Regions from separate parts of the Mesorhizobium sp. BHbdii genome, predicted to be linked through region 1. Evidence: riboswitches for the same ligand, from Rfam matches in the RefSeq annotation. Region 1 holds a riboswitch; each other region holds the start of a gene.
The links. A riboswitch is a leader RNA that binds a small molecule or an ion and turns the genes downstream of it on or off. The one in region 1 is predicted to bind thiamine pyrophosphate.
Positions count from the first base shown of each region.

Region 2: another riboswitch for thiamine pyrophosphate. It lies ahead of thiC (phosphomethylpyrimidine synthase ThiC); the one in region 1 lies ahead of ACWTU8_RS03000 (YkoF family thiamine/hydroxymethylpyrimidine-binding protein).
Region 3: another riboswitch for thiamine pyrophosphate. It lies ahead of thiB (thiamine ABC transporter substrate binding subunit); the one in region 1 lies ahead of ACWTU8_RS03000 (YkoF family thiamine/hydroxymethylpyrimidine-binding protein).

Region 1 covers NZ_JBSPKX010000001.1:627,723-635,468, reverse strand. Annotated here, with positions in the region: gene ACWTU8_RS03010 (aminotransferase) at 1-315, shown strand, start outside; gene ACWTU8_RS03005 (alcohol dehydrogenase family protein) at 324-1,433, shown strand; gene ACWTU8_RS03000 (YkoF family thiamine/hydroxymethylpyrimidine-binding protein) at 1,443-2,051, opposite strand; TPP riboswitch at 2,042-2,154, opposite strand; gene ACWTU8_RS02995 (aspartate aminotransferase family protein) at 2,351-3,727, opposite strand; gene ACWTU8_RS02990 (hypothetical protein) at 3,867-3,989, shown strand; gene ACWTU8_RS02985 (NAD(P)/FAD-dependent oxidoreductase) at 3,992-5,110, shown strand; gene ACWTU8_RS02980 (hypothetical protein) at 5,272-5,742, shown strand; gene ACWTU8_RS02975 (hypothetical protein) at 6,007-6,237, shown strand; gene ACWTU8_RS02970 (hypothetical protein) at 6,541-7,101, shown strand; gene ACWTU8_RS02965 (hypothetical protein) at 7,180-7,470, shown strand; gene ACWTU8_RS02960 (hypothetical protein) at 7,670-7,746, shown strand, end outside.
Region 2 covers NZ_JBSPKX010000013.1:38,919-46,664, forward strand. Annotated here, with positions in the region: gene ACWTU8_RS30235 (8-amino-7-oxononanoate synthase) at 1-246, shown strand, start outside; gene bioD (dethiobiotin synthase) at 243-881, shown strand; gene ACWTU8_RS30245 (adenosylmethionine--8-amino-7-oxononanoate transaminase) at 878-2,143, shown strand; gene ACWTU8_RS30250 (beta-ketoacyl-ACP synthase III) at 2,140-3,123, shown strand; TPP riboswitch at 3,665-3,776, shown strand; gene thiC (phosphomethylpyrimidine synthase ThiC) at 3,887-5,728, shown strand; partial or broken gene ACWTU8_RS30260 (FAD-dependent oxidoreductase) at 5,731-6,417, shown strand; gene ACWTU8_RS30265 (hypothetical protein) at 6,473-6,898, opposite strand; gene ACWTU8_RS30270 (hypothetical protein) at 6,948-7,746, opposite strand, start outside.
Region 3 covers NZ_JBSPKX010000005.1:277,507-285,252, forward strand. Annotated here, with positions in the region: gene ACWTU8_RS24875 (RNA polymerase factor sigma-32) at 1-590, shown strand, start outside; gene ACWTU8_RS24880 (M48 family metalloprotease) at 594-2,021, opposite strand; gene thiQ (thiamine ABC transporter ATP-binding protein) at 2,319-3,089, opposite strand; gene thiP (thiamine/thiamine pyrophosphate ABC transporter permease) at 3,086-4,708, opposite strand; gene thiB (thiamine ABC transporter substrate binding subunit) at 4,834-5,847, opposite strand; TPP riboswitch at 5,891-6,005, opposite strand; gene ACWTU8_RS24900 (thiamine diphosphokinase) at 6,108-6,752, shown strand; gene ACWTU8_RS24905 (ABC-F family ATP-binding cassette domain-containing protein) at 6,754-7,746, shown strand, end outside.

The DNA.
Region 1 (7,746 bases):
ACAGGCGCCTATTTCCGTGCCGAACTGGCGAAAGCCGTCGGCGGCCACAAAAACGTCGGCGAGGTGCGCGGCGACGGCATGCTGGCGGCAATCGAGTTCGTCGCCGACAGAAATGATCGCGTGTTCTTCGATGCATCGCAAAAGATCGGGCCGCAGGTCGCAACCGCCCTCGCCGCAAGCGGTGTCATCGGCCGCGCCATGCCGCAGGGCGACATTCTCGGCTTTGCGCCGCCGCTCTGCCTCACCCGCGAAGAGGCCGACATCATCGTCTCGAAGACGGCCGATGCGGTGAAAAGCGTGTTTGCAAACATCTGAAGATCGACATGGACGCCATGACCAAAACCCTCCCCGCCACCATGGCCGCCGTGCAGCTGACCGGTCACGGCGGGCCGGAAAAGCTCGTCTACCGCACCGACGTGAAAGTGCCCTCGCCCGCCCCAGGTGAAGTGCTGGTCAAGGTCACCGCTTGCGGCATGAACAACACCGATGTCTGGGTGCGTCAGGGCGCCTATGGCACGGAGGAAGATGCTGCCGCGGTATCGACTTGGCGCCGCCAAGGCAACACGCTGACTTTCCCGCGCATCCAGGGCACAGACACGGTCGGCCACATCGTCGCCCTCGGCGATGGCGTCTCGCCGGACCGTATCGGCGAGCGGGTGATGGTCGATTTCTCGATCTACAACCGCGACGACGATTCCCTCGCCGACATCGACTACATGGGCCACGGCCGTGACGGCGGCTATGCCGAATACCAGGCTGTGCCAGCCGAGAACGCCCATGTCGTCGATACCGAAATGACCGATGTCGAACTTGCCACCTTCTGCTGCGCCTATCTCACGGGCGAACAGATGCTGGAACGTGCCGCACTAAGAGCTGGCGAGCGTGTGCTGGTCACTGGCGCTTCTGGCGGCGTCGGCTCCGGCATCGTGCAGCTGGCGCGGGCGCGCGGCGCCATCCCCTATGCCGTCGTCGGCAAGGGCAAGGAACAGGCGGTGCTCGACATCGGGGCCGAAGCGGTGATCACTCGTGGCATCGCCGACCTGCCCGCCGCCGTGAACGCAGCGACCGAGGGCCGGCCGATCGACGTGGTTGCTGACCTGGTCGGCGGCGCCATGTTCAACGACCTCTTGCGCATCCTCAGGCCCGAAGGTCGCTACACGACGGCCGGCGCGATTGCCGGCCCGGTCGTGCAGCTCGATCTGCGCACTATGTATCTCAAGCAGTTGCAGCTGCACGGGTCCAGTCAGGGCACACGACACGATTTCCGCCGTATCGTGCGCTACATCGAGGACAAGAAGATCCGACCGCTGGTCGGCGGCGTCTACAAGCTCTCCGATTTCCACCGCGCCCAGGCGGATTTCATTGCCAAGGATTTCGTCGGCAAGCTGGTGGTCGTTCCGGATGCCGTCTCGGATCTCGCTGCAACCTGTTGACAGCCAAGGCTAACGAGGGCTCGGGCTGTTCGCCGACACGGTAAGGTCGAGCGCGACATGGCCTTGCGGCGCGCCGAAGCGAAGGAAAGCTTCCGACACCGTCGCGAACACCGGTCCAGCGTCGCCCCTCAGCTTCGTGCAGAAATTCTTCGACCTGTCAAAGACCCCCGAGGCCTTGAGGAAGTCGATGCAGCCGTAGATCTCGTCCATGTGGTGGCCCTCGCCGAGCGGATAGAGCGAGAACTGCGCGGCGACCTCTTGTCCGAGTTTTTTCGCACCGTCGACATGCGCCCGCGCCGCGCCGATGCGCTCGGCCAGGGACGGCTCGTGGCTGCTGCCGGAAAGCGGTGTGCAGATCGGATCGTCAGGCTCGCCAGGGCAGCCACGCGACACCGTTGCCGACAACACGCAATGCACGCCACTTGCCGCCGCCGATGCGAAGAGATCGCGCATGGCCGGGAAAAGCTGTTCGGGCGGGCCGACGATCAGCGTCGAGATGTCGTCGGTCTCGATGCGGAAATTCGGTCGATAGGGATCCATCGCCGAAAGTGCCCTAAGGATGACGCCGACGAAATCGTCGCACATCGGATACAGGGAAATCTGTGCACCTGAAAACATGGTCGCCTCGCTCCGCTGGCATTACCCAGATCAGCTTGAGGGACCGAAGGCTTGACGCCCACCATCTCAGCCCCGGCAATACGGAGCGCCCCTGTCGATATGAGCGACGTAGCACCCGCGCAAAGGATGTTCAAGTATGGGTCTAGGGCAATCGCTCCAAGGCAATCGCTTCAGAGCAATTGCCAAGCTTGGCGGCGCCGGCGAAGCTGCCGATCCCCCGCTTGCGGGGGAGATCGGATCCCGCTTTGGCTTTCGCCAGCCACCAACGCCCGTTCAGCCTCTCCCTTCGGATGACCTGATCAGCTCTGTGATCCGACCTGCTTGACCGCGGCTTCGAGCGATCTTTCAAACGCGTCGACCACCTGATCGACCTGGGGTTCGGTGATGATCAGCGGCGGGCAGAAGGCCAGCGCGTCGCCCATGTTGCGCGAGATCACGCCGTTCTGCTGCATGAAACCGTTGACGAGCCCGCCCAGCGCGCCGGCCGTCTCCCACGGCGTCTTGTCCGCCTTGTCGCCGACCAGTTCGACCGCCGCGATCAGGCCGACGCCGCGCACTTCGCCGACAAGCGGGTGCGAAGCGAACTTGCGCAGGCACTTCTGCATATGCGCGCCGACCGTGCGCGCATTGCCGACGAGATCGCGTTCCTCGATCAGCTTCAGGTTCTCCAACGCGACCGCGGCCGCTACGGGATGGCCGCCGCCGGTGAAGCCGTGGCCGAAGGTGCCGATCCGATTGCTTTCGTCGGCAATCGGCTCGAAAACTTTTTCGTTGATCAGCAGGGCCGAGATCGGCAGGTAGGATGAAGAGATCTGTTTCGACAGCACCATGATGTCGGGCCTGATACCGAAGGTCTGCGAGCCGAACATTTCGCCGGTTCGACCAAAGCCGCAGATGACTTCGTCGGCAACGAGCAGGATGTCGTATTTCGACAGCACCGCCTGGATCTTCTCCCAGTAGCCGGCCGGCGGAACGATGACGCCGCCGGCGCCCATGATCGGTTCGCCGAAGAAGGCGGCGATGGTTTCCGGGCCCTCGGCCAGGATCAGCTTTTCCAAGTCGTCGGCAAGCCGGCTCGAAAACTGCTCTTCGCTCTCGCCTGGCAGCGCTTCGCGCCAATGGTGCGGCGTCGACGTGTGCAGCACATTGGCGATCGGCAGGTCGAAGGAAATGTGGTTGTTGGGCAGGCCGGTCAGGCTTGCCGCGGCAATGGTGACGCCGTGATAGCCGCGATTGCGGCTGATGATCTTCTTGCGTGCCGGCTGGCCGAGGGCATTGGACCGGTACCAGATCATCTTCATGGCCGTATCATTGGCCTCGGAGCCGGAATTGGTGAAATACGCCTTGCTCATCGACACTGGCGCCATCTGCACAAGCTTCTCGGCGAGATCGATCAGCGGCGAATGCGATTTGGAACCGAAGTCGTGATAGTAAGGCAGCTTGGACATCTGGCGCACCGCCGCGTCGACCAGCCGCTTCTCCGAGAAGCCGACCGCGACACTCCAAAGCCCGGCCATCGCCTCGATGTAGCGGTTGCCGGCCAGATCCTCGACATAGATGCCGTCGCCCTTCTCGATGACGAGCGGCCCTGCCTCCTCATGCTTGCGGGCATTGGTGTAGGCGTGCATGTGGTAGCTGACGTCGCGGGCTTCGGGAGAATTCGGTCGTGCGTCCATGATGGTTCCTGTCCTGCATGCCGGACTGGGTCCTGCCGCCGTTCGGCGCGCATCGCCTCTTGGATTATGCTGTTTGATGCATCTGTTTCTCGTAAGGGTGTCAAGCCCTTTCGAAAGCGCTGGCGGATGGACGGAAGACATGCAGAATTTCAGCTTCGAGGCCGCAGAACGCGAGAACCTGCACGAAGCCGTCTGTGCGCATCGCCGGGTCGTTATCGTTGAACGGCTCTCCAGGCACAACAACAGGGCTGAGGTGGCCTGATCGTGGACCATGTCGACTGCATCGTTGCCGGCGCCGGGGTCGTCGGCCTCGCGATCGCGCGCGAGATGGCGCAGCGCGGCATGGACACCCTGATCCTCGAAGCCGAGAACGCCATCGGCACCGGGATTAGCTCGCGCAATTCCGAGGTTATCCATGCCGGCATCTACTATCCGGCCGGATCGCTGAAGGCCCGGCTCTGCGTGGCAGGCCGGGAAAAGCTCTACCGTTATTGCCAGGAGCGGGCGGTGCCGCATGCGCGCTGCGGCAAGCTCGTCGTCGCCACGAATGCCGGACAGGAGCCGGTGCTCGCTTCCATCCTGGCCAACGCCTCTGCTTGCGGCGCGGGCAACCTGACGCCCTTAACCGCCGCCGAGGCGCGCAGGCTGGAGCCGAAGCTGCGATGCACGGCGGCCCTTTTGTCTCCCGCAACCGGCATCATCGACAGCCACGCGCTGATGCTGGCGCTGCTGGGCGACGCCGAGAAGCACGGGGCGACACTCAGCCTCAACACCCGCATCGTCGCCGGCCGCATCGAGAGTGGGCGCATCGTGCTCGACACGGTCGACAGCACCAGCGGCGGCTTTGAAATCGCCACCGCGCGCTTCATCAACGCCGCCGGGCTTGGCGCCACGGCACTTGCCGGCTCGCTTGACGGGCTCGACCGGCAATTCGTGCCAGAACTACGCTACGCCAAGGGCAATTATTTTTCGGTCGCCGGCCGGGCGCCGTTCTCGCGACTGGTCTATCCCATACCCGAACCCGGCGGGCTCGGCGTGCATCTGACGCTCGACCTCGACGGCGTCGCCCGCTTCGGGCCTGACGTCGAATGGACGGATCAACTCGACTATCGCGTCGATCCAGCGCGTGGCGAGCGCTTTTACGACGAGGTCCGCAAATACTGGCCGGACCTCGCCGATGGCAGCCTGCAGCCGGCCTATAGCGGCATCCGGCCGAAGCTCTCCGGTCCCGGCGAAGCCAATGCCGACTTCGTCATCCAGGACGCGGCGGTGCACGGCGTGGAGAGCCTCGTCAATTTGTTCGGCATCGAGAGCCCCGGCCTGACCTCAAGCCTGGCGATCGCCGACCATGTCGCGCAGCGCCTCGCGCCGAAGGCAAGCTAACCGAGGCGACCTGCGCGAGCGTGCCCGCTGCTAAAAGCATAGCCAAAAACGCACGTAAGCCATCCGTAAGTCGGGGTCGAAAACCTGGGTCCGTCGATCACAGCCGATTACCGGAGGCCTCAAGCTCTCCGAAACCGTCGGCCCATGACTAGGAGGATCCGATGCGGCTCGACAACGATCACACGCCATTCCGCCGGGACGACGCGCAATCCGAATGGCGCACTGCCTCGGCGCTGGCCGATCTCTTGTCCTTCGAAGCGTCGAGTCTTGACGCGAAACCGAAGGCTGCGGCTTCTGGCCGGACCGCGGAGGCGCTTTCACGATTTGTGGCGGCGATCCGGGCGCGTATGACCGGTCCTGGCGGCTACTATAATCTTGGCAACGCGCTCGGGCTGGTGATGGGCGTCACGATCCAGCTCACCGCCCCCCAAGGGTCCGGCATGGGCGGCGCCGGCCTGTTCGACTATTTCGCTGGCAGCAGCGGTGCGGTGGCGCTGACGCTGGCGACGCTGGTCTTCTTCTGCAGCGGCGAAGTCTATCACCGCGCCTGGGCCGGGCGGACGTCCCCGATCCGGCTTTTAACCGCCTCGCCGATCTCCTATCGGGGATCGGCGCCATCGGGCTTGGCATAGCGCCGTTCCTGTTCGGCCAGCCGGTGCTGGCCAGCCGCCTGCCGGCGACGCTCGCGGCGGCGCTGTCGATGGGCGCCGCCTGCCTGAGGTGTGGTTGGGCGGTTCCCCTGCCCTTGTTGCCGCGCCGCTGACATTGCTTGCCTGTTACCTGCTGTGGGCCAGGGCCGACCTTCTGCTGTTTGCCAACAGCGCCTGCGAAAGCGCGCCCGCACGGCCCAGGCGCCGTAGACCGCCCAAGGCAACCAAACGACCGGGACCATCGATATGAAGAACCGTTTCGAAGCCATACCGAACCCAAGCTGCCGGTTCGACATCTGGGACAATGAGACCGGCGAGCCCGTCGTCCATCACGACCGGCTGCTCACCTTCGCCTCGGCGAAGTTGGCTGCAAGGATCGCCGACTTCCTTAATGACAGCCGTAGCCACCGGCGCCACGCCGGCGCCGCCGAATGGCGCGTTGCTGACCGCGATATCTCGTCTTGCCACAAACTTTAACGAAGAATAGAACGCTTTGGTACAGAACATCGATAGATAATGACGGCGTGGCGACGATCATTCGCTGCAACGTGAAGATGAGAGACCAAAGTGAACATGACCAAGCGAACAATATTAGCAACGATTCAGATAGCACTTATGTCGGCCTCAACGATTGCCTTCGCTGCCGAGGCTCCAACGCTGCCAGCCGATCTGTCGAAGAATTCGAACGATCTGCAACGTGCCGTATGGGCCTGCGAGGGTGGAGCGCAGTTTTTCCAGGAAGGTTCGGGCCAGAAAGGCTCGGTTCGGACACGATTCTTCTTGGGCACGGTCGACGCCAGTGCCAGCAGAAGCGAACAGCCGCTCACGCTGCAAGACAACCGCTTGTCGGGTCTGGGCAGCCTTTCGGACGACAAGGGCTGGTCCAATATTCGCTTCGATTGCACGCTTTCGCCAGACCTGCGAAAGCCGACGGCGTTCAAATTCGAAGTGGTCTCGCCGATACCGGAAAGCAGCGGTCCGATCGTTCTGACGCATGGGGAAACCGACGATCGGGACTTCGTCGCCAGTTGTGTCAAATCATCTGGGGAAATCCAGGTTTCCCTGACCAACACCCTGAAATGGCTGAAGGACGGCAACTATGTCACGGTCGGCATCTCAGGCGGTCCGGGCTCGGGGCTCTATGTCGGCCGGGGCGTGATCGACGACAAGCTTGGCGTCGCAATGCCGGTATTCAAGGCCAGCGCCAAGGACCCCCTCTTGAGCTGGATCGCATCCGGAAGCAGTCTTCACATCAACCTTGGCGGCGAATCCACCTACGATGTCTCCCTCAAGGGCAGTGCCCAAGCCGCTAAGGCCTTCGCGGCAGCCTGCAGTTCGTGAGAACCTGTAGTTGATGAGAGCCTCTAGTTGATGAGAGCCTCTAGTTGATGAGACTGGGGACTTCGGCGGAATGTCGCCATGACCGATGAGCCAGGCCGTGAGCCGGCGCGTGAGCCCCAGGATTTGGAGCGCCTGCTGATTTCCCGGCAGTGGGTGGGAGACGTCCACGGCATGGCCGCGCTTTTTGAGCCGCATTCCGTCGTCGACAGCGGTGAAGGGCAACTGACGCTTGGCCGCGAAGCGATCCGGGCACTCTTCGCGGACATCACCGCAACGGGCCGAAAATTTGTGGCCGGAAAATCAGTCCCCGCCTGTTATCAGCGGAGATTTTGGCACTCACGTCAACCCGCCTTCCCGATGGCACCGTAACCGCCGAGGTCGCCCGCCGCCAGGGCGACGGGACATGGCTATGGGTCATCGATCGATTCGCCGTTGCGTAGCGTCGGCCTGACGCATGTACTCACCGACGGCCTTATCCTTGACGGACCGGGAACCATAATCCGGCACAATGGTTGTGTGGTCACCAAGTGATCCTCCCCGAGCAAACCGGAAAACGGAAGGAACGATCATGCGCATGTTGACGACGATTGCCGTCCTTTCGGGATTGGCCTTGGCGCAGCCGATCCACGCGCAATCCACCGACCC
Region 2 (7,746 bases), on a different contig from region 1:
GAGCTGCGCTGCGGTGTTGCGCCGAGCGGCTCGCAGATCCTGCCCTTTCCTGTCGGCGACAATCATCGCGTCATGGCGTTTGCCGCGGCCCTGCAGGGTCGCGGCTTCGACGTGCGTGGTATCCGGCCGCCGACCGTGCCGGAGGGCACCGCGCGGCTCAGAATCTCGCTGACGCTCAATATCGAAACGGCCGACATCGCCAATCTGGTCGAGGCGCTGGCCGAACTGCAGCGCATCACACGATGAGTAGAACCTTCGTCATCACCGGCACCGACACCGGCATCGGCAAGACCGTGCTTGCCGCCGGTCTCGCCGGCCTTTTGGGCGGCAGCTACTGGAAACCAATCCAGGCGGGGCTCGACGGCGAGACCGACAGTCAGACGGTCGCGCGCCTCGCCGAATTGCCCGACGAGCGGATCCTTCCAGAGGCCTGGCGCCTGCTGAAGCCGCTGTCGCCGCATCGCGCCGCCGAGCTCGAGGCAACCGAAATCGACCCCGACCGTCTCGCCCTGCCGGAAGTCGCGGGACCCCTGATTGTCGAGGGCGCCGGCGGTCTGATGGTGCCGCTCACCCGCAGGACCCTGTTCATCGATGTCTTTACCCACTGGCGCGCTCCCGTCGTGCTGTGCGCGCGCACGGCGCTCGGCACCATCAACCACACGCTCCTGTCGATCGAGGCGCTGCGCCGGCGCGACATCCGTGTGCTCGGCGTCGCCTTCATCGGCGAAGCGATGCCCGACACCGAATGCACGATTGCTTCGATGGGCGAGGTACGCGTGCTCGGCCGGCTGCCCCCGCTCGATCCGCTGACGCCTGAAACGCTGCGGCGGGCGATGAGCACCCATTTCGACAAGGCCGCGTTCGATGAGGTCTGCGCATGAGCCGCTCCGCCGTCTGGCACCCGTTTACCCAGCACGCCATCGAACCGCCGCCGACGACGATCGCGCGCACCGAGGGCGCCTGGCTCGAGACGCGCGAGGGCAAGCGCATCCTCGATGCGATCTCGTCCTGGTGGGTGATCACCCATGGCCACCGCCACCCGAAAATCATGGCGGCGATCCGCGACGCCACCGAGACGCTCGACCAGCTGATCTTCGCCGGTCTCACCCATGAGCCGGCCGAGCAACTGGCCTCGGCCCTGGTCGGGATGGCGCCGGCCGGCCTCGACCGGGTGTTTTATTCAGACAGCGGTTCGACCAGCGTCGAGGTCGCGCTGAAAATGGCTCTCGGGTATTTCCGCAACATCGGCACGCTACGCTCGCGCATCGTCGTGATGGAGCACGGCTATCACGGCGACACGATCGGGGCGATGAGTGTCGGGGCGCGCGGCGTCTTCAACGCCGCCTATGAGCCGCTGCTGTTCGAGGTCGACACCATCCCCTTTCCGGCCGTGGGCCGGGAGCAGAAAACCCTCGATGCATTTGAAGCCGTGACACGCGATCGCAGCGCCGCCGCTTTGATTGTCGAACCACTGGTGCTGGGCGCCGGCGGCATGCTGATCTATCCGGCACGAGTGCTGGCCGAACTGAAGGGGATCGCCGAGCGTTCCGGAACGCTGTTCATCGCCGACGAGGTGATGACCGGCTGGGGCCGCACCGGCACGCTGTTTGCCTGCGAGCAGGCTGCAATCGCGCCGGACATATTGTGCACCTCCAAGGGGCTGACGGGCGGCGCGGTGCCGCTCGCGGCGACGCTTGCCACCGATGCGATTTTTGAGGCGCACTATTTGAGGGACCGGACAAAAACCTTCTTCCATTCGAGTTCCTACACGGCCAATCCGATCGCCTGCGCGGCCGCACTCGCCAATGTCGGCATCTGGCAGGAAGAACCGGTGCTGGAGCGGCTCGCCGCCCTGGCGCGGATGCAGGACGAGAACTTGGCGCGATTCCGCGACGATCCGCGATTCGAGAATGTGCGCGCCATAGGCACCATCGCCGCGCTGGCCCTGTGCGTCGAGGGTGCCGGCTATCTCGCCGAAATCGGCCCAACGCTGCGTGCCTTGTTCCTCGAGCGTGGATTGCTGGTGAGGCCGCTCGGCAATGTCATCTATGTCATGCCGCCTTATTGCGTGACGTCGGACGAGCTCGACCGCCTCTACGACGCGATCGACGAAGCGGCCGACCTGGCGGGCAACGGCCAATGAACCGTACGGCGCGCCTAGTCGGGTTTGGCCATCATGTCCCGGGCCGAAAGGTCGAGAATGCCGAGATCGAGCAAAGCCTCGGACTGGATGCCGGCTGGATCGAGCAGCGCACCGGCATCCGCTCGCGCTTCTGGGCGGAGCCCGGCGACACGCTTTCGGGCCTCGCGGCCAAAGCGGGTGCGATGGCGCTGGACGATGCCGGCATCGATCGCAAGGACTTTGGCCTGCTCCTTCTTGCGACTTCGACGCCGGACCATCTGCTGCCGCCGAGCGCGCCGCTGGTGGCGCACCGGCTCGGCTGCGAAAACTCGGGCGCGGTCGATCTCGCCGGCGCTTGCGGCGGCTTCATCTATGCGCTGACCTTCGCCGAGGGGTATGTGCGCCTGCACAACCGACCGGCCGTCGTGATTGCCGCCAACATATTGAGCCGTAGGATCAACCCGGCCGAGCGTGCAAGCGCGGTGCTGTTCGCCGATGCCGCAGGCGCGGTGGTGCTCGTACCGTCCAGCGATCGGGCCCACGGCATTCTCGGGGCGTCCCTGAGCGCCGACGGCGGAGGCTATGGCCTGATCCGGATCCCGGCCGGCGGCAGCAGCCGTCCCTTCTCGGAAGAGATCGACATCGGTGACACACGAATGACCATCGCCGACGGACGCCAAGTGTTCGTCAAGGCGGTCGACATGATGAGGCGCTGTTCTGAAGAGGCGCTGGCGGCGGCCGGCCTCTCTGCCGACGACGTCACCCGCTTCGTGCCGCACCAGGCCAATGCCCGTATTTTTGACCCCGTCGGAAAGGCACTCGGCATCGCCGACGAGCGCATCGTCAAGACGATCGCAGAGTATGGCAATTCGTCGGCCGCGACGATCCCGCTGTCGCTGTCGGTCGCCCATCGTGCCAGATCAATTGAACCTGGCGAGAACCTTCTGCTGGTGGCTGCCGGGGCCGGGCTCACCGGCGGAGCGCTGGTGGTCGGTTTCTAACTCGGCAATCGGCATGTGGTCGCTCGGGTGCCCGGCAGGAGGACTGTGCTCGCTGCCGGGCATGTAGGCCTTGGGAGCGGTACGTTGCGCGATCAAAATAACAGGTCCTGACCGATGCCAACTTGCTAATCCTTTCGCTCGTTGGCCGCATTGCTGCGATATCCTTGCAAAAGCGCCCGATGTGGATCGAGGCTCAGATGTCGGGTTGCGTTCGCAGGTCATCACTCCGGGCCCTCGATTCACGCATCAAGCCGCTTCGGCGAGACTGCTTTTGACGGCGGCCGGCGCGAGGCCTATTGGCGAGGCACTTGGTGGTGGCGTTGGGCCTGCAGGGTCGGGCTGTCTCGGGGCGGCGCTGGTCGAGGCGCTTTTTCTTGCTTTTCAATGTTATCAACAGCTGCGCTTGTTTCTGGACCAATCTGTTGCGGGGACCCGTATTCCCGCCAATTCTCGTTGCAATGGCCCGCCTGGTCTGAAGTTGCCTTCGCGTGCTTCTGGCTCAACGGCAGTTGACAGGACGGCCGCGCTTCCTTCAGTTTGAGTGCCTCACCAGGGGAGTCCCGGCAAGGGGCTGAGATACTGCTATCGTGCGCAGTGACCCGTTGAACCTGATCCAGTTCATACTGGCGTAGGGACGGTGCGAGGTTTCGCGGGTCGGCCACCCGGCTTCGGCATTCGGGCAATGACCCGACAGCAAGCGAAGCTTCACTTCCTCCTCACCGCGTGGACTGGGTCTCCGTTGCACTGAGCAGGGAGGCTCACCATGGATACCCGGAACGACCCCAAACCTCAGGTCACCACTGGTCCCCTGCCCGCCTCGTGCAAGGTGTACAGGCCCGGTACCATTCATCCTGAAATCCGCGTGCCGATGCGCGAGATCGCCGTGCACCCGAGCGCCGGCGAGCCTCCGGTCACGGTCTACGATTCCTCCGGTCGCTACACCGACCCAGACGCGTCGATCAACATCGAAAAGGGGCTGCCGCGTCTGCGCGAGGGATGGATCGAGGCACGCGGCGACGTGGTGCGCTACGACGGACGCAGCGTCAAGGCGGAAGACAACGGCTTTGCCACCGGCGACCGGCTCACGCCGCAGTTTCCCGAGCTCAACGGGCCGCTGAAGGCCAGGGGCGGCAAGGCGGTCACCCAGCTTGCCTATGCGCGTGCGGGCATCATCACGCCGGAGATGGAATTCGTTGCCATCCGCGAGAATCTCGGCCGGGAGGAACTGAAAACGAAGCTCGCCCGCGATGGCGAGAGTTTCGGCGCCGTGATCCCCGATTACGTGACGCCTGAGTTCGTGCGCGACGAGATCGCGCGCGGCCGCGCCATCCTCCCGGCCAACATCAACCACCCGAAATCGAAGCCGATGATAATCGGCCGCAATTTCCTGACGAAGATCAACGCCAATATCGGCAACTCGGCGGTGACTTCTTCGATGGCCGAAGAGGTGGAGAAGATGGTGTGGGCCACCCGCTGGGGCGCCGATACGGTGATGGATCTTTCCACCGGCCGCAACATCCACAACATTCGCGAATGGATCATCCGCAATTCGCCGGTGCCGATCGGCACCGTGTCGCTCTACCAGGCGCTGGAGAAGGTGGGCGGCATCGCCGAGGAGCTCTCGTGGGAGGTCTTCCGCGACACACTTGTCGAGCAGGCCGAGCAGGGCGTCGACTATTTCACCATCCACGCCGGCGTGCGGCTAGCCTACATCCCTCTGACCGTGGACCGTGTGACCGGCATTGTCAGCCGGGGTGGTTCGATCATGGCCAAGTGGTGCCTGGCACACCACCGGGAAAGCTTCCTCTACGAACATTTCGAGGAAATCTGCGACATCTGTCGCGCCTATGACGTGTCGTTCTCGCTGGGCGATGGGCTGCGCCCCGGATCGATCGCAGACGCCAACGATGCCGCCCAGTTCGCAGAGCTTGAGACGCTTGGCGAACTGACCAGGATCGCCTGGGCGAAGGACTGCCAGGTGATGATCGAAGGTCCCGGCCATGTTCCCATGCACAAGATCAAGGAGAACATGGACAAGCAGCTTGCGGTCTGCGGCGAGGCGCCGTTCTATACGCTCGGACCACTGACGACCGACATCGCGCCTGGCTACGATCACATCACCTCGGCCATCGGGGCGGCGATGATCGGCTGGTTCGGCACGGCGATGCTCTGCTACGTGACGCCCAAGGAGCATCTGGGCCTGCCCGACCGCGACGACGTCAAGACGGGCGTGATCACCTACAAGATCGCGGCCCACGCGGCGGACCTCGCCAAGGGCCACCCCGCGGCGAAGGTGCGCGACGATGCGCTTTCGCGCGCGCGTTTCGAATTCCGCTGGGAGGACCAGTTCAATCTCTCCCTCGATCCCGAGACGGCGCGGTCGATGCACGACGAGACCCTGCCCAAGGAGGCGCACAAGGTTGCGCATTTCTGCTCCATGTGCGGCCCGAAATTCTGCTCGATGCGCATCTCTCACGACATACGGGCAGAGGCGCAGAAGGAGGGCATGGCCGCGATGGCGGAGAAGTTCCGCGACCGCGGCGACCTCTACGTGCCGGTCGTGGATAGCGAACTCCATCGCTTGGACGGCGTCCAGGAAGGCTGACGATGCACGTGCTTGTCAAAGGCGCGGGCGTGGCCGGTCTCGCCGTCGCCCATGAACTCGCCAGTTGCGGCGCCGATGTCACTGTCGTCGAGCGACAGCCCGCCATCGGCGGTGGCGCGTCTTGGCTCGCCGGCGGCATGCTCGCGCCCTATTGCGAGCGGGAGAGCGCCGAGGAAGACGTGATCCGGCTGGGCCTGCCCGCCGCGGAGTGGTGGGAGGCTGCACTTCCGGGCAGCGTTTGCTTCAACGGAACGTTGGTTGTCGCGCCGTCTCGCGATATGGCCGAGTTGCGGCGCTTCGCCGCGCGCACGCGGGGCCATCGGCAGCTTTCCGTCGACGAGATCGGAGTACTGGAGCCGGACCTTGGCGGGCGTTTCCAGGCAGGCCTCTTCTTCGAGGAGGAAACCCATCTCGACCCGCGCCGCGCGCTGCAGGGGCTGCACGCGAAGCTTACCCTGCTCGGTGTCGACTTTGTCTTTGGGCAACCCGGCGCCCCGCCCGGCGCGCACTTCGACCGCATCCTCGATTGCAAGGGCATGGCCGCCGCACGCTCGCTCCCCGGCCTGCGCGGCGTGCGCGGCGAGGTGCTGGTTCTCAGAACATCCGAGATCTCGCTTTCCCGACCGGTACGCCTGCTCCATCCGCGTATTCCGGTCTATGTCGTGCCGCGCTCGGGAAACTGCTTCATGGCCTAACCGGCCCGAAGCTGCGATTTTGGCCAAGTTTGGGAACATTTAATGAACGTCATGGCGTGGTCGGTGATTTCAGCAGCATAGCGACGTTTTCGGCGGTAAATTTGAAACCCCGCCGATCGGGTATCCGCTCGGCGGAGATGGGATATTTCGGCCGTCGAGGATCAATGCCGGTGACCCGGAATCTTTCACCTTCGACCGTGAACTCGCGTCCGAAGTCCGAGGGTGTCAAACCGTATCGCGCGGCCAGATACTCGAACATGTCCTTTTCGAGATTGAATGCTGTGCCGTCGGAGGCGGGAATGCTGACTCGGAACACCGGCTCGAAGGCAAAGCCGGACTCCAGGCTGCGCCAGCCGGCGCCCTCTATGACCAATCCATGATCCGCGGCGATCTTTTGGCAGGCCTCGAGCATCTGGGCATGGATTGCTTCGCAAGCTGCCGGTGTCAGGCGAGTCATGCGCTTGCCTTTGCTCATTCTGATTCGCCTTTCCGCACCTGGTCCACAGTTCCTCGCGAGATTGGCGTTAAGCACCGGCGCCGTGCCGCCGTTTGCGCGGTTTCAATTTCTTGGTCGCTTGCACCAACCATTCGATAGCGCCGGGCGTCGCCTGCCAAGCCTCGCCATTCTCTTCGACGTATTCGGCCGCCTCATCTTCGCCTCCCATGGTGATGTAGCCGTCCATGGAGGCAACCAGAGGCTGCTTGCCGGACAAGACGCCGGGCACATGGCGGTTGGCCAGCCAAGCCTCTTCGGCCAGTTGGTCGGCGTCTCGATCGTTCTCACGGAAGGCAAGCAGGGCCTGCGTATAGAGCCACGCGGCAACGCCATCGTCTTGGATGAGCTTCTTAAGGGCCTTGATGGCATTGCGCGCCAAAAGATGCCCGGCCAGTACGTAGCGAATGCCTTGATTGTCGTTGGGATTGAGCTCAAGCATAGCCCAATAATGGCCAATCGCCTCCTGATGCTGGCCGAGCCGCCACAGGGCGGCGGCAAGCCCGGCCCGCGCCCGCATATAGGGGCGGGTTTCAAGAAAGCCCCAGAAGTGTCCGGCATATTCCTCGAACCCCTCAGCCCCGAGCGCCTGTTCCCCCGCCTCCACACCCTTCTGGTACCAGGTGAGGGCTTCCTCGACGGATTTCGCCTCTTCCTCGGCCAGCAGCACATAGGCGTCAGCGCACAAGGGCGACACTTTGAGCGCTTTCCTGGCCAGGGCGATCCGTTTGCTGCGGGTAGTCGCCTCCCAGGCCTCATACATGATGTGTTGCGCCGCCTCGACCGGGTCGCTCCCGCGCAGCCGCCCGCCGGCCAGACTGGCCATGAAC
Region 3 (7,746 bases), on a different contig from region 1:
TTTCGACCTATGCGACGTGGTGGATCCGCGCCTCGATGCAGGACTATATCCTGCGCAACTGGTCGATCGTGCGTGGCGGCACCAGTTCGGCGCAAAAGGCGCTGTTCTTCAATTTGCGGCGCCTGCGCGCCCGCTTGGCGAACGGCGCCGAGCCGATCTCGAATACTTCGCTCTACCGCGAGGTGTCGGTGGCGCTCGGCGTCTCGGAGGCCGACGTGGCGATGATGGACTCCCGCCTTTCGGCACCGGATAGCTCGCTCAACCAGCCGCTCGCCGACGATGCGGGCGCCACCGAGCGAATGGATTTCCTGGTTTCTGACGATCCTTTGCCGGACGAGGTCGTAAGCGACACGATCGATGTCGAACGCCGCTCTGTCTGGCTGAAAACGGCGCTCGGCGCGCTCAATGCCCGCGAGCTCAGGATCATCGAGGAGCGCCGGCTGAGCGACGAGGGCGCGACGCTCGAAGCCCTCGGCGAGGCGCTCGGCATCTCCAAGGAGCGCGTCCGCCAAATCGAGGCACGCGCCATGGAAAAGCTCAAGATAGCGCTGGTGAAGCAAAACCCCGAGTTTCTGGCGACAGCCGCCTGAATCTTATTTGTCGGTGATGATCTTGACCTTGTCGCCGGCGGACACTGCTGCACCGGGCGACATCGCGTTGAGCACCCTGAACAGGTCCAGCTTGCGATCGACGCCGACCATCTGCGCGGCGAGCGACCCCATGGTCTGTCCGGGCCGCACCGTGACAACGCGGATATGCAGCGGCTTCAGCGCCGCTTTCTCGGTTGCGCTCAAGATACGGAAGGAGCCGCTGACCGAGCGCGCCAAGGCATCCAGCGAGGTGCTGGCGGAAGGTGCCGCGGTCAACAGCCGGTAGACCTGACCGCCGGCGCGGATCACGGCGATGTCGAACTGCCAGCCCTCGGCGCTGGCATGCGCCGTCGCCGCCTCGTTGCCATTGATCGTTTCCTGGCGCACGCTGCTTTCGTCGAGACCGGCCACCCAGCCGCTGCGGATGTAGTCGGTCAGCGAGCGGCTCTTGTCGATCGAAACGCCGTCGAAGCGGATCGCTATGTCGCCTGGCCCGGTTGCCGTCACCGCCGCGGCCGAGTTGTCGATGATGAAGCCATCGGGCACCGAGAACGACACGCCGAGCCCTGGATGCAGGAAGGTTTCGCCACGCACATAGCCCTCTTCCGGTGTGTCGCCGTAGAGCAGGCCGTCTATACCGGCGAGGAAGGCGTCGCGGTCGCGCGTGCCGACGCCGGGCGCACCGAACTGGCGGGCATGACGCTGCGCCAGATCGATGCGTTGCGGCGTGTTGGGATGCGTCGCCAGGAAGTCGAGGCTGGCGTCGGTGGCGCCGCTGATAGAGCGGAAATCGGTGTAGGCCGACATGGACTGCAGGAAGCGGCCGGCGGCAAAGGGATCGAAGCCCGCCTCGCCGATCGACTTGATGCCGATGCCGTCAGCCTCAAGCTCCTGATTGCGCGAGAACTGGGCAAGCCGCAGCTTGCCACGGATCAGTGCCGCCTTGGCGGTCGGGCTGTCGCCGAGCACATCCGAGACGACCTTGGTTGCAAACCCCTCCTCAGCCTCGAGCTGCTGGCGCTGCAAGCCGTGGTTTGCAGTGACGTGGCCCATCTCATGCGCGATGACCGCGGCGAGCTCGGCCGAATCGTTGGCCAGCGCCAACAGGCCGCGCGTGATGTAGAGATAGCCGCCCGGCAGCGCGAAAGCATTGACGTTGGGCGAATTGAGGATGGTGATGCGGTAGGTCTGGGTCGGGTTGGCGGACACCACGGTCAGGCTGCCGACGACCTTGGCGACCATACGTTCGAGCTTGGGATCGGAATACTCGCCGCCATAGGTGGCGAGGATGCGCGGGTGCTGCGCCTTCGCCATTTCGGCGAGCTTGCTGTTGGCTGCGACATTGTCGACCGTGATCGGTTTGTTGGAAGGCTGGAAGCCGGATTCCTGCACGTCCGGAGGCGTGAACATCTGGCAGCTTGCCAGCGCCATGGCAAAGCCGGCCAGCGCGAGGAAGCGCGCCAGTGGTTTCCTTCTCACTCTGTCGGTGCCGGTCGGCAGAACAGCTTCCTTTCGGGTCTCAGCACATGGCCCTGAAAATCGGGCATCGATTTTCAGAAAGGATCATACGCACAATCAACTGCCACAGCGTCCTTCGCGCCCACGAGCACGCATGACACCGAAGTGGCAAATCACAACCTATGCCGGACCAGTATCGGAGGACCTAGCCACACTACTTTGACCATGGCAAGCAAGCACCACATCGCCTGAAGCCGGTTTGGCCGTAAATTATGTCCGCTTCCGGGCAACATCTCGTGATCCCGCGCCAAACGGACCTGCACCGATATAGTGCCGGAAGGCTTCCGGTCCAGCCTTGGTGAAAAAATCGGCGACAGTCCCGGTTGCGGCAACTGTGGCATTGTCCAGGAACACCATGTCCTTGCCGATACGGTGGGCGTCCTCCGGCTGATGCGTGACGAACAGCACCGTCATGCGCCGCTCTGCATGAACGTCGGCTACCAGATCGAGCATGTCGTCGCGCAAGGCCGGTCCGAGCGAGGCGAACGGTTCGTCGAGCAAGAGCACCGGCCGGTCGCGCACCAGGACGCGGGCGAGCGCGACGCGTTGCCGCTCGCCACCGGAGAGTTCGCGCGGCAGGCGCTGTTGCTTGCCGGCAAGGCCGACGCGCTTGAGCGCCGCGGCGACCGCAGCGTGGTCGGCCTCGGTCAGCCTGAGCGACGGCGAGCGGCCAAGGCCGACATTTCGTTCGACCGAAAGATGGGCAAAGAGATTGTTTTCCTGGAACACCATCGACACCGGCCGCGCCGAAGGCGGTTTGGCGCCGAAATCGGCGCCGCCGATCAGCACGCGGCCCGATCGCGGCCTCTCGAAGCCGGCCACCAGATTGAGCAGTGTCGATTTTCCCGAACCGCTCGACCCCATGATGGCGGTGATCTTCGAGGCGGCGAACTCGACATCGAATAAAAACGGCGCTTCGCCATAGCTGAACGAGACCTTTTCCAGCCGCACAGCCGTACCGCTTTCACTGTTGAGCGTCATGATTTTTCTCCCCCCCGTCCCAGCCAGTCCGCGGCCAGGACAAGCGCGAGACAGACCAGGCCGAGCAGCAATGCCAGGCCTGCCGCGTCCATAGTGCGGTAGCTGCCCATGCGCGACAGCAAGAGATAAGGCAGCGTCTGCAGGGAGTCGCTGCCGAACAGGGCAATGACGCCGAGATCGCCGAGCGACAAAGCCATCGCGAACGCGAAACCGGTGGCGAGCGGCCGCCGCAGCGACGGCCAGTCGACCAGCCGGAACCGGTCCCAGCCCGAAATGCCAAGCAGTAAACAGAGCCGTTCGTGGCGTTCGCTCGCCGCATCATAGCCGGGGCGAATGGCGCGGATGGCAAACGGCATCGCCATCACCGCGTTGACGGCGACGACCATGACAGGGGCGATGGCAAAGACATCGCTGAAAGTACGCAGGAGAAGGAACCAGCCGGCGCCGATTACGATGGGCGGCACGACGAGGACGAAGCCGGCGCCGGTATCGGTGGCGTATTCGAGCAGCGTCTTGGCGTCGACGCGACGCCTCAAGGCCAGCGCCCGTCGTGCCATGACGAGCGACAGCGACAGCGCCACTGAAAGCAGCGCCGCCAGCAAGGCGAGCACGGCGCTGGTCAGCGTTGCCTGCCGCACCGCGCGCTCGGCCGCCAGCCGGCCGAGATCGGCCCCAAGGCCTGACGTCACCGTGGCCGCCATCGGCCCGGCGACGAACAGCAATGCCAGAACGATCAATGCTGCGTTCAGCACGGTCTCGGCCGTACCAGCCGAAAGATACCGGCGCGGTGCCACCGGCAGGTTGGCGTCGCCGACGGTGTTGGCGCCAAGCCGCATCAATGCAAGCACCACGATGAAGGTCAGCGCGATCTGCAGCAGTGTCAGCGTGACCGCGCGGGCAGGATCGAAATCGAAACGCAGCGCCTGATAGATGGCGACCTCCAGTGTCGTCGCGCCCGGCCCACCGCCCAGCGTGAGCACGATGGTAAAGGATGTGATGCAGAGCATGAAGACAAGCCCGGCGACCCCTGGCAGTGCCGCACGCAGCGTCGGCCATTCGATCAACCGGAATGCGGGTCTGGCGCCCATGCCGAGCTGGCTCGCCAGCCGCCACTGGTCGGCCGGCACCGTCGCCAGCGCCTCGAGGAACAGCCGCGTCGCCAGCGGCAGATTGAAGAAGACATGGGCTACGAGGATGCCGGACAGGCCGTATATGCCCGGCCAGCCCTGACCGCCAATCGCGGTGAGCACGCCGGCGAAATAGCCGGCACGGCCATAGAGAGCCAGAATGCCGAGTGCGGCGACGATGGCCGGCAGCGCAAGCGGCACGGCGAAGAGCTGCAGGATCAAGGCACGACCAAAGAAGCGCGGATGCCGCGACAGCGCCCGCGCAACGAACAGCGCCGGCACCACGGAAAGCAGTGTCGACAGCAAAGCCTGCCACAGCGTGAAACGGGCGACACGGAAGAGGTAGGAATCGAAAGTCGACGCGGCGCCGGTCGGGTTGCGCGTAGCTTCAAGGATGAGCCCGGCGAACGCTCCGCCGATCAGCAGCGCAACAGCGGCAAGCGCGATGGTGCCGGCGGTGACGCGGGGATCGGCAGGATATCCGGTATGCATGCCGCCCTGCCTGGTTCAACGATCGTCGAAGCAGAAAATATGGCTGAGGCCGAGTTCCCGCCCACGCCCCTCTGTCCTGCAGGACAGAGGGGGGCACCGTAAGGTGATCATCTTTCAATCACAAGCTACTTGCTCATCACCGACAGCCATTCGTCGACCCAGGCCTTGCGGTTGGCGGCGACCTCTTCGGGGCTGAACAGCAAAGTCTTGGTCGGCTTGACGAGCTTGTCGAAGGCCGGATTGAGCGGCTTGTCAGTTTTGCCGGCAGGAAACATCCAGTTGGTCTCGGGGATGACATCCTGGAATTTCGGCCCGGTCATGAAAGTCAAGAACTGTTTCGCCAACGGGTTCTTCGCACCCGTGGTGGTTATGCCGGCAACCTCGATCTGCAGATACTCGCCCTCCTCGAAGGACGCCGCCTGATAGCGTTCGGTGTTTTCGGCGACCATGTGATAGGCCGGCGACGTGGTATAGGACAGCACCATCGGCGCCTCACCCTTGGTGAACAGGCCATAGGCCTCGCTCCAGCCCGGCGTCACGGTGAGCACCTTTGCCTTAAGCTTGGCCCAGGCTTCCGGCGCCTTGTCGCCATAGACCGACCTCACCCACAACAGCAGGCCGAGACCGGGCGTCGAGGTGCGCGGATCCTGGATAACGATCTTCTCATCGGCATTGCCGTCGACCAATTCCTTCAGGCTCTTCGGCGGGGTCTTTAGCTTTTCGGTGTCGTAGACGACGGCGAAATAGCCATAGTCGAACGGCACGAAAATATTGTCGCTCCAGCCACCCGGCACATTGACGTCGATGACGACGCCATGCGGCGAAAACAGGCCGGTGGCCTTGGCTTCGGCCGTCAGATTGGTGTCGAGGCCGAGCACGATGTCGGCCTTGGTTGCGGCGCCTTCCAGCTTGACGCGGTTGAGCAGGGCGACGCCGTCGGCGACCGCGACGAATTCGAGAGTACAGCCGCATTCGGCCTCGAAGGCCTTCTTCACCGCGGGGCCTGGACCCCAGTCGGCGGTGAAGCTCTCATAGGTATAGACGGTGAGTTTTTCCTGCGCGGATGCCGGCCCGATGCCGGCGAGAAGGGCCGCCGCAAGCAGCATTGCCGAAACAAGAGTGTATAAAAACGTGCGCATCGGCGCCTCCTTCGTTCACGTTGAAAGGAATTGAGGCGTCGGGCTGTCCGAAACGTCTAATCCCTCCGCCGGTACAAACCGGATCAGGTTCAGCGGGTTGGCATGGTTGCCTCTCAGCTGGTCCGCGAAGATCGCGTCCAGCACCCCGTTAGAGCGTTTCGACACATAGGCCCGGCCCAGGTGTGGCGCAAGCGGAAGTTTGCCGGGCATCCGGAACGCGGCCTTCCGTTTCGCAAGCAGGGCTGGTAAGGGCCACGCATATGAGCAAATTCACCATCCTGCTTGGCGGCGATCTTATCCGCACGCCGCTGCTCGACCGCCAGGTCGCTGGCACGCGTGTCATCGCCGCCGACGCCGGCATGAGCCATGCCCGGACGCTGAGCCTGACGCCGGAACTCTGGGTCGGCGACTTCGATTCGGTGCCGGCGGATTTGCCGGACGAGCTGGCCGCCGTGCCCCGCCAGGTGTTTCCGGCAGAAAAGGACAAGACCGACGGCGAACTGGCTATCGCCGCCGCGCTCGAACGCGGCGCGACCAGCCTCGTGCTTGCCGGCGCGTTCGGTGGCAAGCGGACCGACCACGCCTTCTTGCACCTGGCGCTCAGCGTCCGACTGGCCGAGGCAGGGACGGAGGTGCTTTTGACCAGCGGCGCACAGGAAGGCATCCCCTTGCTTCGCGGAAAGGTCGGCTTCGACTACGCCGATGGCACGCTGTTTTCGATTCTCGGCTTTTCCGACCTTTCCGGCCTGAGCGTGACCGGCGCCAAATGGCCGCTGAACCATATCGAGATGGCGTTCGGCTCGTCGCTGACCATTTCCAATGAGGTCAAGGGCCGGCTTGAAATCGCGCTGGGCAGCGGCCGCGCGCTGTTGCTCGCCCACCCATTCCCCCTTACCGAAAGCTGACATGGCGCCGCCACTTCTCAATCTCGACGGGATAAAACTGACCTTCGGTGGCACGCCGCTGCTCGACGGAGCGGAACTGACGGCGTCGGCGGGCGACAAGATCGCTTTGGTCGGCCGCAACGGCTCGGGCAAGTCGACGTTGCTCAAGATCGCTGCGGGATTGATCGAGCCGCAGGACGGCGAGGTGTTCCGCCAGCCTTCGGCGACAGTGCGCTACCTGCCGCAAATGCCCGACATGGATGATTTCGCCAGCGTCCGCGCCTACGTCGAGGCGGGGCTCGGACCCGCCGACGATCCCTACCGCGCCACCTATCTGATGGAGCATCTCGGCCTGTCCGGCGACGAGCGGCCGAACGATCTCTCCGGCGGCGAGGCGCGCCGTGCTGCCCTTGCCCGCGTCATGGCGCCGGAGCCCGACATTCTCCTCCTTGATGAGCCGACCAACCATCTCGACCTGTCGGTCATCGAGTGGCTGGAGGAGGAGCTTGGCCGCACCTCTTCGGCGCTGATCGTCATCTCGCACGACCGCCGTTTCCTCGAGCGCGTGTCACGCGCCACTGTCTGGCTCGATCGCGGCCAGACCCGCAGGCTCGACAAGGGCTTTGGCCATTTCGAGGAATGGCGCGACAACGTGCTGGAAGAAGAAGAGCGCGAGCAGCACAAGCTTGGCCGCCAGATCGTGCGCGAGGAGCACTGGTTGCGCTACGGCGTGACGGCAAGGCGCAAGCGCAACATGCGCCGGCTCGGCGAACTGCAGACCCTGCGCCAGCGTTTTCGTGGCCATCGCGGCGCCGAGGGTGCGGCGACCATGGTGGCCAGCGACGCCGCCGAATCCGGCAAGCTGGTGATCGAGGCCAAGAACATCGAGAAGAGCTTTGGCGATCTTACCGTGGTCAAGGGCTTCTCGACCCGCATCCAGCGCGGCGATCGTGTCGGCTTGGTCGGCCCGAACGGCGCCGGCAAGACGACGCTGCTGAAGATGCTGACCGGCGAA